2 regions of the Paenarthrobacter sp. TRD_SC_7 genome follow, and region 1 is predicted to be linked to the other one. Evidence: predicted binding sites of a transcription regulator. Region 1 holds the regulator's gene; the other holds the start of a gene.

Region 1 (6,594 bases):
AGCCAAGCGCTTGACGGTGACAGCATGGCGGGCCTCGGCACCCTCGAGCACGAAAGTGGAACCGGGGATCACCTGGCCGAGGCTACCCGCCGGCGTGAAGAAAACGGGATTGCTCACCGCTACAGGTTACCGAGCTTGTCCCGCAGCTTGGCGAACATACCGCCGCTGGCCACAAGCTTTCCTTCGGTGAACTGCTCACCGCGAATCTTGGCGAGCTGCTGCAAGAGTTCTTCCTGGGCGGGGTCGAGTTTGCTTGGCGTCTCAACATGCAGGTGCACTTTCAGGTCGCCACGTCCGTAGCCCCGGAGGTGCGTGACACCCAGACCGCGGAGGGTAATGACTTCGCCGGATTGGGTGCCGGCCTTCACGTCAATGTCCTGTGCGCCGTCGAAGGTGTCCAGCTGCAGCTCTGTGCCAAGTGCCGCTGCCGTCATGGGCACGCTCAGTGTGGCATGAAGGTCGTCGCCTTCACGCATGAACATGGAATCGTTGTTGACCCGGATCTCTACATAGAGGTCACCGGCGGGACCACCGGCGGGACCCGCTTCGCCCTGGCCGGACAACTGGATGCGTGTACCGGTTGCGACACCTGCCGGGACCTTGATGGTGAGGGAACGGCGGCTGCGGATGCGGCCCTGTCCATTGCACTCGTTGCAGGGGTCTTTGATGACCGTGCCAAAGCCTTCGCAGGAACCGCAAGGGGCGGTGGTCATGACCTGGCCGAGGATGGATCGGACAGCCCGCTGGACCTGGCCGCTGCCTCCGCAAATGTCGCAGCGTTCCGGGTGGGTGCCGGGGCGGCAGCAGCTGCCATCGCAGGTGGGGCAGACGACGGCGGTGTCCACTTCGAGCTTCTTGTTGACACCGAACACGGCGTCCTTCAGATCGATGCGGACGCTAATGAGCGCGTCCTGGCCGCGACGGACACGGGAGGCCGGCCCACCGTGGCCGCCGCCTCCGCCGAAGAAGGTGTCAAAGATATCCTGGAACGCGAAACCCTGACCGGAATAGCCGCCACCGAATCCGTTGTCGGTGCCGTTCTCATTGCCGGTGGCATCGTACACCCGGCGCTTCTGGGGGTCAGACAATACTTCGTAAGCGTGGGTCACGGCCTTGAACTGTTCCGCGACATCTTCACCGGGGTTTACGTCGGGGTGCAGTTTCCGCGCCAACTTGCGGTACGCCTTTTTGATCTCTTCCCCGGTGGCTTCCGGCGAGACTCCCAAAACGTCATAGTGGCTGCTCAAAGTCGGTATCTCTTCCTTGTTGTACTGCGGATGTTTCCTCGGAGCGCTGTTCAGTCGCCGAGAATGCGGGAAAGGTAACGGGCCACGGCGCGAACGGCTGCCATGGTGGTGGGATAATCCATGCGTGTCGGACCGAGAATCCCCACCTTGGCACCGGAGCCGTAACCCGTAGCCACGACGGATGCCTCAGCCAAGCCGTCGTAAGGATTCTCACGTCCAATGCTCACGGTGACGCCGCGGGGATCATCCCCCATGTCAGATAACAACCGGAGCATGACAACTTGTTCCTCGAGTGCTTCCAGTACCGGACCGATGCTCAAGGGAAAATCGACGTTGGAGCGGGCCAGATTGGCCGTTCCTGCCATCAGGATGCGCTCTTCGCGGCTGGTATCACTGAGTGATTGGAGTCCTTGAGCCAAAGTCTGCGCCAGGCTTCGGAGTTCCGGCGGGCACAGGGCAACTACGGAAGGAAGCACTTGAGGCAGAAGAGCCAGTTGGGTGGCGGCGATGCTGCCGAGGAATCGGGACCTCAGGAGCATCAGGGCCTCGTTGCTTACGTCAGAGCCGGCGTCGATGACTTTCTGCCCAACGCTGCCCGTGTCCGCTATGAGGACCACGAGCACCTGCTTTGGGGCCAACAGGACGAACTCCACGTGTCGGACCAGCGCACGGTTGGAGTGCGGATACTGCACGACGGCGACCTGGTTGGTCAGCTGCGACAGGAGCCTTACGGTGCGCTCCAGGATGTCGTCAACATCATCCGGGCCCTCAAGCAACGAGTGGATCGCCCTGCGTTCGGCGGCCGAGAGCGGCTTGACCTGCGAAATGCGGTCAACGAATAGGCGGTAGCCCTTGTCCGTCGGGATTCGGCCTGCACTGGTGTGGGGCGCTGCAATGAGGCCTTCCTCTTCCAAGACAGCCATGTCGTTCCTGATGGTGGCACTGGAAACGCCAAGATGATGCCGCTCCACGAGGGCCTTCGATCCAACAGGTTCCCTGGAATGCACGTAATCCTCAACGATGGCACGAAGCACTTCCAGCTTACGCGGCTCACTCATTGCTCCACCTCCTGACGACTGCCATGGTCGCTGCGACCGGTCAACGCGGGATCTCAATCGGACCACCACACTTAGCACTCAACATGCCCAAGTGCTAACAAGTCTAGTATGAGCCACCCCGTTGCTAGCATTGAAACCTCCCGCGTGCGGCTTCGGCCCGCACCATGAACCAGCACAAAAGGTAGGAATCCCTTGGCTTTCGACAATTGGGGCCCGCAGGATCTGTCCGCTCCAGCCAAAAAACAGTTGCCGGAAGTGGCCGTCCAGCGGGGAATGGTCCTCGAGGACGTGCAATCGGGCTGGGTGGGCGAAGTTACCCGCGTTGAGAAATCGGGCGGAATGCATGTGGTCTCCCTCGAGGACCGGCGTGGAAAGATCAAATCCTTCCAGCTGGGATTTGGCTTCCTGTTGGACGGGCAGGCCATACGGTTGATGCCTCCTGCCGCACGCCCTGCCGCGTCCGCCGCTCCGACTGGCCGGACAGCCTCAGGATCCGTGCGGGTGCAGGGTCAACGTGCGCAGGTGGCCAAGGCCAGCCGCATCTGGGTGGAAGGGAAGCACGACGCCGAGCTCGTCGAGAAGGTCTGGGGTGACGATCTCCGTGTGGAGGGCATCGTCGTGGAGCCTTTGCACGGCGTTGATGACCTGAAGTCCGCCATCGCCGCTTTTAATCCCGGCCCCGGTCGCCGTCTTGGCATCCTCGTCGACCACCTTGTCCCGGGCTCCAAGGAGTCCCGCATCGCAGCCGACGCCATGACGGTGCCAGGGGCGGCAGGGAACGTCTTGATTGTCGGTCACCCTTATGTGGATGTCTGGCAGGCTATCCGGCCAAAGGTCCTCGGCATCGAGGCATGGCCTGCCGTACCCCGTGGTATTGACTGGAAGACGGGAATCCTCAGTGCCTTCGGCTGGCCTCATGAGACCGCGGAGGACATAGGCTTAGGCTGGCAGCGGCTCCTTGGTGCCGTCCGCACGTACGCCGACCTTGAGGCATCGCTGCTGGGCCGTGTTGAAGAAGTCATCGATTTCCTCACAGTTCCTTGAAGCAAGGTCGATGAAGGAGCAGCAACTGCCGTGTCACCGGGGCATTGGTCCCGGGAAGGGCGTTGGGGCCGGTATTCTGGGACAGCAACACCGCAGCATCTTTACAGTAAAGGGAAGACACCGTGGCAGATAACGCTCCTGAAGAACCGGGCAGCGCCGCAGGCCGGCCCCAGTACCATGGCGCGCCTGCCAACGCACTCCCGTTGACGGCCAGCGAGGACAGGCAATGGGCTACCTTGGCCCATTTTGGCGGCATCCTGGGATGCCTGCCGTCCCTTTTGATCTACTTAATTTTCCGTGATCGTGGACCGTTCACCGCGCAGGAATCCAAAGAAGCGCTGAACTTCACGCTGCCTCCCACCATCGCCGCCGTACTGGCCAACATTCTGGTGCTGCTGCCCGTAGTTGGCAACATCTTCGCCATCATCGCCACCGCAATTTGGGTAGCCCTGACGTGCTTCTCCGTCTCGGCGGGAATCCGGGTGAATCACGGACAGCCCCACCGCTACAAGGTCAACCTGCGCTGGATTAAGTAGCTCGCCCCTGTCCTCTATGGAGCGGGCCTGGGGTTAGTCGGGAAGAATCCTTCGGACCACGGCATCAGCCAACAGCCGCCCTTTCAGCGTAAGGACCAGCCGGCCCTTGAACGCCTGCACGGGGTCCACCAGCTCATCAGCAATCAGTCCCGCCATCGCATGCCGCCCGATCGCGTCCAAGGCATCCACGGACAACCCGGTCCCAAGCCGCGCCTCAAGCATGACGCGCTCAACTTCCCGGGTGTCGGCGTCGAGCGTTTCCCGTCCGGCAGCCGGTGAGCTTCCTGCAGCCAACCGTCCCGCATAGGCAGTGGGGTGCTTGACGTTCCACCACCGGACACCTCCCACGTGGGAGTGGGCTCCGGGGCCGATGCCCCACCAGTCATCCCCCCGCCAGTAGGCAAGGTTGTGCCGGCAAGCCTGTTCCGGTGTCCGGGACCAATTGCTGACCTCGTACCAGTTCAAGCCAGCTTCGGAGATCATTTTGTCTGCCAGCTCGTATTTGGAGGCGTGGTCGTCGTCATCGATTCCGGGTACTTCGCCGCGACGTATCTGGGCGGCAAGTTTGGTGCCGTCCTCCACAATCAACGCGTAGGCACTGATGTGATCGGGTTGGTACGAGAGCGCAGTTTCGAGTGACAGCTGCCAGTCCGCCATGGACTCCCCCGGAGTGCCGTAGATAAGGTCCAAGCTCACTGCAAGGCCGGCTTCGCGTGCCCACTGCACTACGAGTGGCACGCGACTTGGCGTATGCGTGCGATCCAGTACCTTCAGAACGTGCGGGACGGCGGATTGCATGCCGAAGGAGACTCTGGTGAAGCCGGCGTCAGCCAACACTTTAAGGGACTCCGGTGTCACCGAATCAGGATTGGCCTCGGTGGTCACCTCGGCGCCGGGCTCCAGGCCCCAATGGCCGACGGCGGCGCGCAGGATCCGTGCGAGGTCTGCCGCGGGGAGGAGGGTGGGAGTACCGCCACCAAAGAAAACAGTGCTGAGGGGACGTCGAGGTAAACCGGAGGCGTCCAATGCCAACGACGCAAAGTCAAGCTCAGATACGGCCGTAGTAGCGTAGGCATCCTGCGAGGCGCCGCCGCCGAGCTCCGTCGCTGTATAGGTGTTGAAATCGCAATAGCCGCAGCGAACGGCACAGAAGGGTATATGGACGTAGAGCCCGAACTTGCGGTGCTCGACGCCGGCCAACACCTGCGGAGGCAATATGCCATCCGCAGGCGCCGGGTCGCCCAAAGGTAGGACGCTGGGCATTTATTTCTTGGCCTTGTCCTTGGACTCGTCGGTGGTCAGGGCTGCAATGAATGCCTCTTGGGGCACCTCCACGCGACCCACCATCTTCATGCGCTTCTTGCCTTCCTTCTGCTTCTCCAGCAGCTTGCGCTTACGGGTGATGTCGCCGCCGTAGCACTTGGCAAGAACGTCCTTACGGATGGCCCGGATGCTCTCGCGGGCAATGATGCGGGATCCGATGGCGGCCTGAATGGGCACCTCGAATTGCTGCCTGGGGATAAGCTCACGGAGCTTACCCGTCATCATGACACCGTAGGCGTAGGCCTTGTCACGGTGGGTGATGGCGCTGAATGCGTCCACTTGTTCACCTTGGAGCAGGATGTCCACCTTGACGAGGTCGGCCACTTGCTCGCCGTCGGCCTTCCAGTCCAGCGAGGCGTAGCCGCGGGTCTTGGACTTCAGGAGGTCGAAGAAGTCGAACACGATTTCGGCCAACGGAATCCAGTAGCGAAGCTCTACGCGGTCTTCGGACAGGTAGTCCATCCCCCGCATCTGGCCACGGCGGCTCTGGCACAGTTCCATGATGGAACCAACGAACTCGTTGGGCGCCAGGATGGTGGCGGACACCATCGGTTCGCGGACCTCGGAGATCTTGCCCGTAGGGTACTCGCTGGGGTTGGTCACGTGGATGACCTTCTTGTCCTCCAGGGTCACCTCGTACTCCACGTTGGGAGCAGTTGAGATGAGGTCAAGGTTGTACTCACGCTCGAGGCGCTCACGCGTGATTTCCAGGTGAAGCAAGCCGAGGAACCCGACGCGGAAACCGAAGCCCAGCGCTGCAGACGTCTCGGGCTCGTAAACCAGCGCGGCGTCGTTCAGCATCAGCTTTTCGAGGGCGTCGCGGAGTACCGGGTAATCCGTTCCGTCCAGCGGGTAGAGGCCCGAGAAGACCATAGGCTTGGCGTCGGCGTAGCCGCTGAGCGACTCCGATGCCGGCTTAGCCAGGTTGGTGACAGTATCGCCAACCTTGGACTGGCGGACGTCCTTCACGCCGGTGATCAGGTATCCCACCTCACCGACGCCCAAGCCCTTGGACGGTGTGGGCTCCGGGGAGCTGACACCAATCTCCAGGAGCTCGTGCGTGGCTCGCGTGGACATCATCTGGATGCGTTCCCGGGGGTGCAGCATGCCGTCAACAACACGGACATAGGTGACCACGCCGCGGTAGGTGTCATAGACGGAGTCGAAGATCATGGCACGGGCCGGGGCATTGGGATCACCAACGGGTGCGGGGAGGTCGCGGACAATCTTGTCCAACAGCGCCTCGACACCTACGCCGGTTTTGCCGGAAACCTTGAGTACGTCATCCGGGTCTCCACCAATCAGGTTGGCAAGCTCAGCCGCGTACTTCTCCGGCTGGGCAGCCGGAAGGTCGATCTTGTTCAGCACGGGGATGATGGTGAGGTT
Region 2 (6,594 bases), 760 kb from region 1:
CGCCGAGCTGGCCCAACGCCATGAGGTCCTTGTCCTGGAACTGCCGGCCGATCTCCAACGCCCGGCTGAAAATCCCAAAGCTTGCCTCTGGAGCTCCTCCGTACAGGGCACCAAGTGCCTCCGGAACCATCAGGTAGCCCTCTGCCGCGGTAGGGCTATCCAGCCCTTCCACCAGATGCTTGGCCCGGGACATCCACCCGCTGCTGCGGGCGGGCTCACCGAGATCCATCAAGTACAGCACCAGCCACGCGGCGCAGCGGGCGGCGCTATCCGTATCGCCCAGTGTGATGAATTCGTCGTGCGCCCGGGTCAAGTAGGCCACGCCCTCGGGGTCTTTGCCCAACAGCATCGCCACGGAGGCCACTAACTCGATGTCCTGCGGAGGCAGTCCCCCTTCGGCGTCTGCGCGTGCGAGGCATTCGAAAGCATCGCTCCAGCGGTGCTCGGAGAACGCCGAGCGTCCCAGGTCCAAGGCTGTGGCAGGCATCGTCATGACTCACCTCGCGGCGTCGATGCGACCCGATGACGCACCCAAGCCGCCGTATTAGCGTCAGGTTACCGCCGCCGTCGTGCGCTCACAATAGCTCGCGGACACCACCCCGGGGACAACAAAAGCCCCGGTCAGCGTGACCGGGGCTTTCGTAAAACAGGCTGTTAGTGCTGGTGGCCTGCGTGTGCGTCTTCTTCCTCAGCCGGCTTCTCGGCAACCAGGGTCTCGGTGGTGAGAACCAGGGCAGCGATGGAAGCGGCGTTGCGGAGTGCGGAGCGGGTGACCTTGACGGGGTCGATCACGCCAGCGGCGATCAAGTCCTCGTACTCGCCGGACTTGGCGTTGAAGCCGTGGTTGGCTTCCAGCTCGGAAACCTTGGCAACAACCACGAAGCCGTCGAAGCCAGCGTTCTGGGCGATCCAACGCAGCGGCTGAACCAAGGCGCGGCGGACGATGCCCACAGCAGCTGCTGCGTCACCTTCCAGCGCCTTGACGGCAGGGGACTCGTCCAGTGCCTTGAGCGCGTGGATGAGAGCGGAACCGCCACCGGAAACGATGCCTTCTTCGAGGGCCGCACGCGTGGAGGAAACGGCGTCCTCGATGCGGTGCTTCTTTTCCTTCAGCTCAACCTCGGTGGCTGCGCCAACCTTGATCACGCCGATGCCGCCGGCCAGCTTGGCCAGGCGTTCCTGCAGCTTTTCCTTGTCCCAGTCGGAATCCGTCCGGGTGAGCTCGGCACGCAGCTGTGCAACGCGGTCGGCGACGTCCTGGGCCGTACCGGCGCCGTCAACGATGGTGGTGTTGTCCTTGGTGACCGTGATGCGGCGCGCGGTACCGAGTACCTCGAGGCCCACGCTGTCCAGAGTGAGGCCGAGGTCCGGGGAAACAACCTGGGCGCCCGTGAGCGTGGCGATGTCCTGGAGCATGGCCTTGCGGCGGTCGCCGAAGCCCGGAGCCTTGACGGCAACAACGTTGAGCGTGCCGCGGATACGGTTGACGATCAGCGTGGAAAGAGCTTCGCCTTCGATGTCTTCAGCAATGATGAAGAGCGGCTTGTTGGCCTGCAGGGCCTTTTCCAGCAGCGGCAGGAAGTCCTGCAGCGAGGAGATCTTGCCCTGGTTGATCAGGATGAGGGCGTCCTCAAGGACGGCTTCCTGTCGTTCTGCGTCGGTGACGAAGTACGGGGAAAGGTAGCCCTTGTCGAACTGCATGCCCTCCGTGAGGACCAGCTCGGTCTGCGTGGTGGAAGATTCTTCAATGGTGATGACACCATCCTTGCCAACCTTGCCGAACGCTTCAGCCAGCAGTTCGCCAACCTCGTCGCTCTGCGCGGAGATGGCTGCGACGCTGGCAACCTGGGTGCCTTCGACTTCGCGTGCATTCTCCAGGAGGCGGGCTGCGACGGCTTCGACGGAAACCTCGATGCCGCGCTTGATTTCGCCCGGAGCGGCGCCGGCAGCAACGTTGCGCAGGCCTTCCTTGACCAGGGCCTGTGCCAGCACGGTGGCCGTGGTGGTGCCGTCGCCGGCGACATCGTTGGTCTTGGTGGCTACTTCCTTGGCCAGCTGTGCGCCAAGGTTCTCGTAGGGGTCGTCAAGCTCAACTTCGCGGGCGATGGTCACGCCGTCGTTGGTGATCGTGGGAGCGCCCCACTTCTTGTCCAGCACGACGTTGCGGCCGCGCGGGCCAAGCGTCACCTTGACAGTGTTGGCGAGCTTGTCGATACCGGCCTCAAGAGACCGGCGGGCAGCATCGTTAAAAGCAAGCTGCTTTGCCATGGTTGTGTCCTTTCAAGACAGAAAACCCGCACCGCTGACGGATTGGAATGATTCCAACGCGGCGGCGGTGCGGGGCTCCAGGAAGTTACTTTACGACGATCGCAAGGACGTCGCGGGCGGACAGAACGAGGTACTCGTTGCCGCCGGTCTTGACTTCGGTTCCACCGTACTTGGAGTAGATGACGACGTCGCCAACGGCTACGTCAACCGGTACGCGGTTGCCGTTGTCATCGAAGCGGCCGGGGCCGATTGCAACAACTTCGCCTTCCTGCGGCTTCTCCTGTGCGGAGTCCGGAATTACCAGGCCGGAAGCCGTGGTCTGCTCTGCTTCGAGCGGGCGAACAACAATACGATCCTCAAGAGGCTTAATCGAGACCGACACTCGGACTCTCCTTTTCATGAGCTGATTCATGGACTAAGAACTAGGGTGCCGGAGCGTACAACCGTCGTCGCGGTGCCGGAAGACGCTTGGCGTGATTAGCACCCTCCGGGGGAGAGTGCTAACAAGACTCTATGTAAGCGTTAGCACTCGGTCAAGGTGAGTGCCAGCATTTCGTCATGGGTGAACGTCCGTCACCTGCCGGTGAGGTCGTCCAGATCGTAGTCTTCGCCGTCGTCGTCCTCGTCCAGCGGGGCGTTGCCGCGGTTCACGTACAGCACCACGGCGGCGGCAACAGCAACAACTCCGGAAATTACCAAGGTGATGATTCCACCGGTCCTGGCGCCGCTATAGAGTTCGCGGATTCCCCGCGCTTCATCGGTGGCGTCGTTGACGCTCTTGCCGGCAACTGAATAGGTGGCGGCGTTGAAGGAATCCAGCGCGAAGATGATGATCAGCAGGCCGATGCAGACCACCGCGATCACGGCCCCCGCTATCAGGGCGGGGCGCGCGAACTTTGTCATGGTGGAGGGATGCGGTGCTGCGTTGTCTTCCATGAAAACAACCCTATCCGGCTGGTTCGCCGGTCACGCTGTCAAGTGCCGCGCCGTTAGGCTTGATCCCATGCATCACGCACCGCAGGAACAGATCGCGCCCTTGCTGACTACTGAAGGATGGGAACTTCTTGCCTCCTTGGGGCCCTACCGGGAAGCCGACTCATTCAGCGTCAACGCCGACCTCCGGAAGGCGGGCCACTCCCCCGAACTCGTGGCCGCGGTCCTGACGCAATCCCGCCTGCGGACACGCGCCGAGGCCAAGTTTGGTGAGTTCGCCCGGCAGATGCTGTTTACCCAGGCCGGCCTGGAACAGGCCACGCGCTTGAACGTCGCCGCCCGGCACGCCGAGCGTTTCGCGAAGGCCGGCATCTCGCACGTTGCAGACCTCGGCTGCGGCCTTGGTGCCGATTCCATGGCCATGGCATCCATGGACATTTCGGTGACCGCAGTTGAAATGGATGAAACCACTGCCGCCTGCGCCACCATCAACCTCATGCCCTTCCCCCATGCCACCGTGGTGCACTCGGATGCAACCTCCGTGGAGCTGGACGGCATGGAAGGCATATGGCTGGATCCCGCCCGACGCACCACGTCAACGTCCGGAACCAAACGGATCTGGGACCCTGAAGCCTTCTCTCCCCCGTTGTCCTTCGTGGAACGCCTGGCGGCGACCGGCCGCGCTATCGGCGTCAAAATGGGTCCCGGCATTCCCCACGACTCCGTGCCCTCGGACTGCGAAGCCCAGTGGGTCTCGGTGGGCGGCGACGTTACGGAAGTGACCTTGTGGTTCAACGCAGTGGCCCGACCCGACGTGCGTCGCGCCGCGCTGGTCATCGGCAGCCAGGGCGCCGCTGAAATCACCAGCGACGCGGATTTCGACGGCGGCCCGGTAGCCGCCGTCGGGCCTGTTGAAGGCTTCCTCTACGAACCCGATGGTGCGGTGATCCGCGCCGGCTTGGTGGCCGACGTGGCTGAACGACTGGGCGGGCACTTGGTGGACGAGCACATCGCCTACATCTGCGCCCCCGAACTGCACGACACCCCGTTTGCCCGCGCCTACAAGGTGCTCGAGGTGATGCCGTACAACGTCAAGGCCCTCAAGGCCTGGGTGAAAACGAACGGCATCACGGTATTGGATATCAAGAAGCGCGGCACGGCCGTGACCCCGGAAGAGCTGCGGAAGCAACTGCTTCCCGGCAAACCCGGCAAAGGCAAGGACGCGAAAACAGCCACCCTGGTCCTCACCAGGATCGGCGAGGAAAGAGTGGCTGTTGCAGTGGAGCCTGTGACGGCCTAGCGCGTCAAAGGCGTTAGCGGCGCGAAAACTCCGAAGCTTCGCGGACCTGCTCGGCGCTCGGGCGCACGCCCGTGTAGAGGACGAACTGCTCCTCGGCCTGAATGGCGATGACCTCAGCTCCGGTAATGACAGGTTTGCCGGCAGCGCGTGCGGCCGAAATGAGGGGCGTCTCCGACGGCAGTGCCACGACGTCGAACACCACCTGCGCTGCGGCAATGGTGGCGTCGTCGAAGGACTGGGCGGTCTCATCCGCGCCTGCCATCCCCAGCGGTGTGACGTTGATGATGAGATCCGCCGTGGAGTCGTTGACGTCCTCCTGCCACCCGAAGCCGTACAGGTCCGCGAGCGCACGGCCGGTGGTCTCGTTGCGGGCCACGATGGTGACGGCGATGAACCCGGCGTCGCGGAGCGCTGCGGCAACGGCCTTGGCCATGCCGCCTGCCCCACGGAGCAGCACCGTGTGGCTGCTGGGGACCTGGTGGTCCTTCAAGAGCCGTGCAATTGCTATGTAATCCGTGTTGTAGGCAGTCAGGACGCCGTCGTTATTGACAATGGTGTTCACCGAATCAATGGCTTTGGCCGACGGGTCCATCACGTCGACCAGCGGGATGACGGCTTCCTTGTAAGGCATGGACACCGCGGCGCCCCGGATCGGGAGGCCGCGGATGCCAGCCACCGCAAGGGTGATGTCCGCGGGGGCGAATGCCTTGTAGACAAAGTTCAAGCCGAGCAGATCGTACAAATAATTGTGGAACCGGGTTCCGATGTTGCTGGGCCGGGCCGCAAGCGAAATGCACAGGGACATGTCTTTGTTCAGGATTGGCATTCCCCCATTAAACAACGCCCCTTCACGCTGCCGTGCGATTAGCCCTGGCGGGCTTTCATTCGCGGGTTGTTCTTGTTGATGACGAACGTGCGGCCACGCCGCCGGACGATCTGTGCACCCGGGATCTTCTTGAGGGCACGCAGCGAGTTCCTGACTTTCATGGGTTTTCTCCTCTTTATTGGTGGTTGGGCTTAGAGGGCGTCGCTGAGTTCCAGGGGGTCCTCCCAGATGCCGAAATCCAGTTCCATCTCGGCCTCCGTCAGTTGGCACCCCTCCAGCAAATTGCCAATTTCCTGCGGATCAATGTCCTCCGACCTTCCGGTGACGGCCAGTACCGTACCGCGGTCACCGTAGCTGGGATGCCAGTCGAGGAAGGCATCGACGTCGGCGCCCGCCTTTCCCGGGCGCGCCAGGCCGGGGGCTGATTCAACAGTGTCAGCCAGCCACTTTCCGGTGCTTTCGAGCCACACACGCGGCCCGATTCCCTGGACGGCGATCCGCGTTTTAGGCGCCGATGCGATCCAAAGGCGGCCACGCAGCCAGTGCGTTCCGGCCGCCAGATGTGGAAGCGCCTCGCGGAAGCGTCCAGGATGCAGCGGCCGACCCGCCTTATGCAGCACTGTCCGGAAGGCACCTTTCGCTTCGCTGACGGGCACACGCACGACGCCGGGCCGGTTCCGGGCCGCTGCTTCGGCGTCGTCGAAGCACCCCGGCCGGAAATCGTCGGCGGCGCCAATCACGCCGGCATGGGCCGCCAACTGGCCAAGCAATTCGACTCCCAGCATCCACTGCGCGGAGCCCTCGCGGGGGTCGCCGGTCAGTGCGGCGCCCATTCCGGGGTGCACCATCACGGTGTCCACCTGCCCGAACTCGCCGATGAGAAATTCTCCACTGGTGCGCTCATCAGTGGGCATGGACGTGAAACCGGATTCGAACAGGGTGTGTCGATCCCACACATGGTCGTCCAGGTCTACGGGGTCCAGTGCCAGCACAGCGTTGTCAATGAGCGCCGGGCGGCTCAAGCCACTCCGAAGCTCGGTGACGGCCATCCCTGCTGCAACGCCGGGTGGGAGGCCAAGGACAATGTGGTCGAAGCCGCACGCCGCGAGGCGTTCCGCCGTCGGGACTACGTCCAGTCTGACGGTGCAGCTGAGGCAACCATGCTCCAGGACTGTTGTTTCGCGTTCGAACAGCTTGCCGTCCCGGTAGACGCGCCGCAGGACCAAAGAGCCATTTAGGAGGTCGTGGAGGACCACCACGGAGTTGG

Evidence for each region. Region 1 encodes HrcA, which represses chaperone genes, less so after heat shock. Its sites were predicted from a motif close to TTNGCACTCGNNNNNNNCGAGTGCNAA; they were not measured.
Region 2: the regulator HrcA is predicted to act here: its motif matches at 2,791-2,817, upstream of groES (co-chaperone GroES).

What each region holds. Positions count from the first base shown of each region.
Region 1 is NZ_CM149587.1:2,646,750-2,653,343, reverse strand. Features, by position in the region: gene AC0J5Z_RS12960 (16S rRNA (uracil(1498)-N(3))-methyltransferase) at 1-117, opposite strand, end outside; gene dnaJ (molecular chaperone DnaJ) at 120-1,247, opposite strand; gene hrcA (heat-inducible transcriptional repressor HrcA) at 1,298-2,305, opposite strand; gene AC0J5Z_RS12945 (DUF3097 domain-containing protein) at 2,498-3,349, shown strand; gene AC0J5Z_RS12940 (DUF4870 domain-containing protein) at 3,472-3,885, shown strand; gene hemW (radical SAM family heme chaperone HemW) at 3,919-5,148, opposite strand; gene lepA (translation elongation factor 4) at 5,149-6,594, opposite strand, start outside.
Region 2 is NZ_CM149587.1:1,882,487-1,889,080, reverse strand. Features, by position in the region: gene AC0J5Z_RS09195 (LuxR C-terminal-related transcriptional regulator) at 1-493, opposite strand, end outside; gene groL (chaperonin GroEL) at 655-2,268, opposite strand; gene groES (co-chaperone GroES) at 2,354-2,650, opposite strand; gene AC0J5Z_RS09180 (hypothetical protein) at 2,842-3,204, opposite strand; gene AC0J5Z_RS09175 (THUMP-like domain-containing protein) at 3,272-4,501, shown strand; gene AC0J5Z_RS09170 (shikimate 5-dehydrogenase) at 4,515-5,327, opposite strand; gene ykgO (type B 50S ribosomal protein L36) at 5,366-5,488, opposite strand; gene AC0J5Z_RS09160 (GTP-binding protein) at 5,519-6,594, opposite strand, start outside.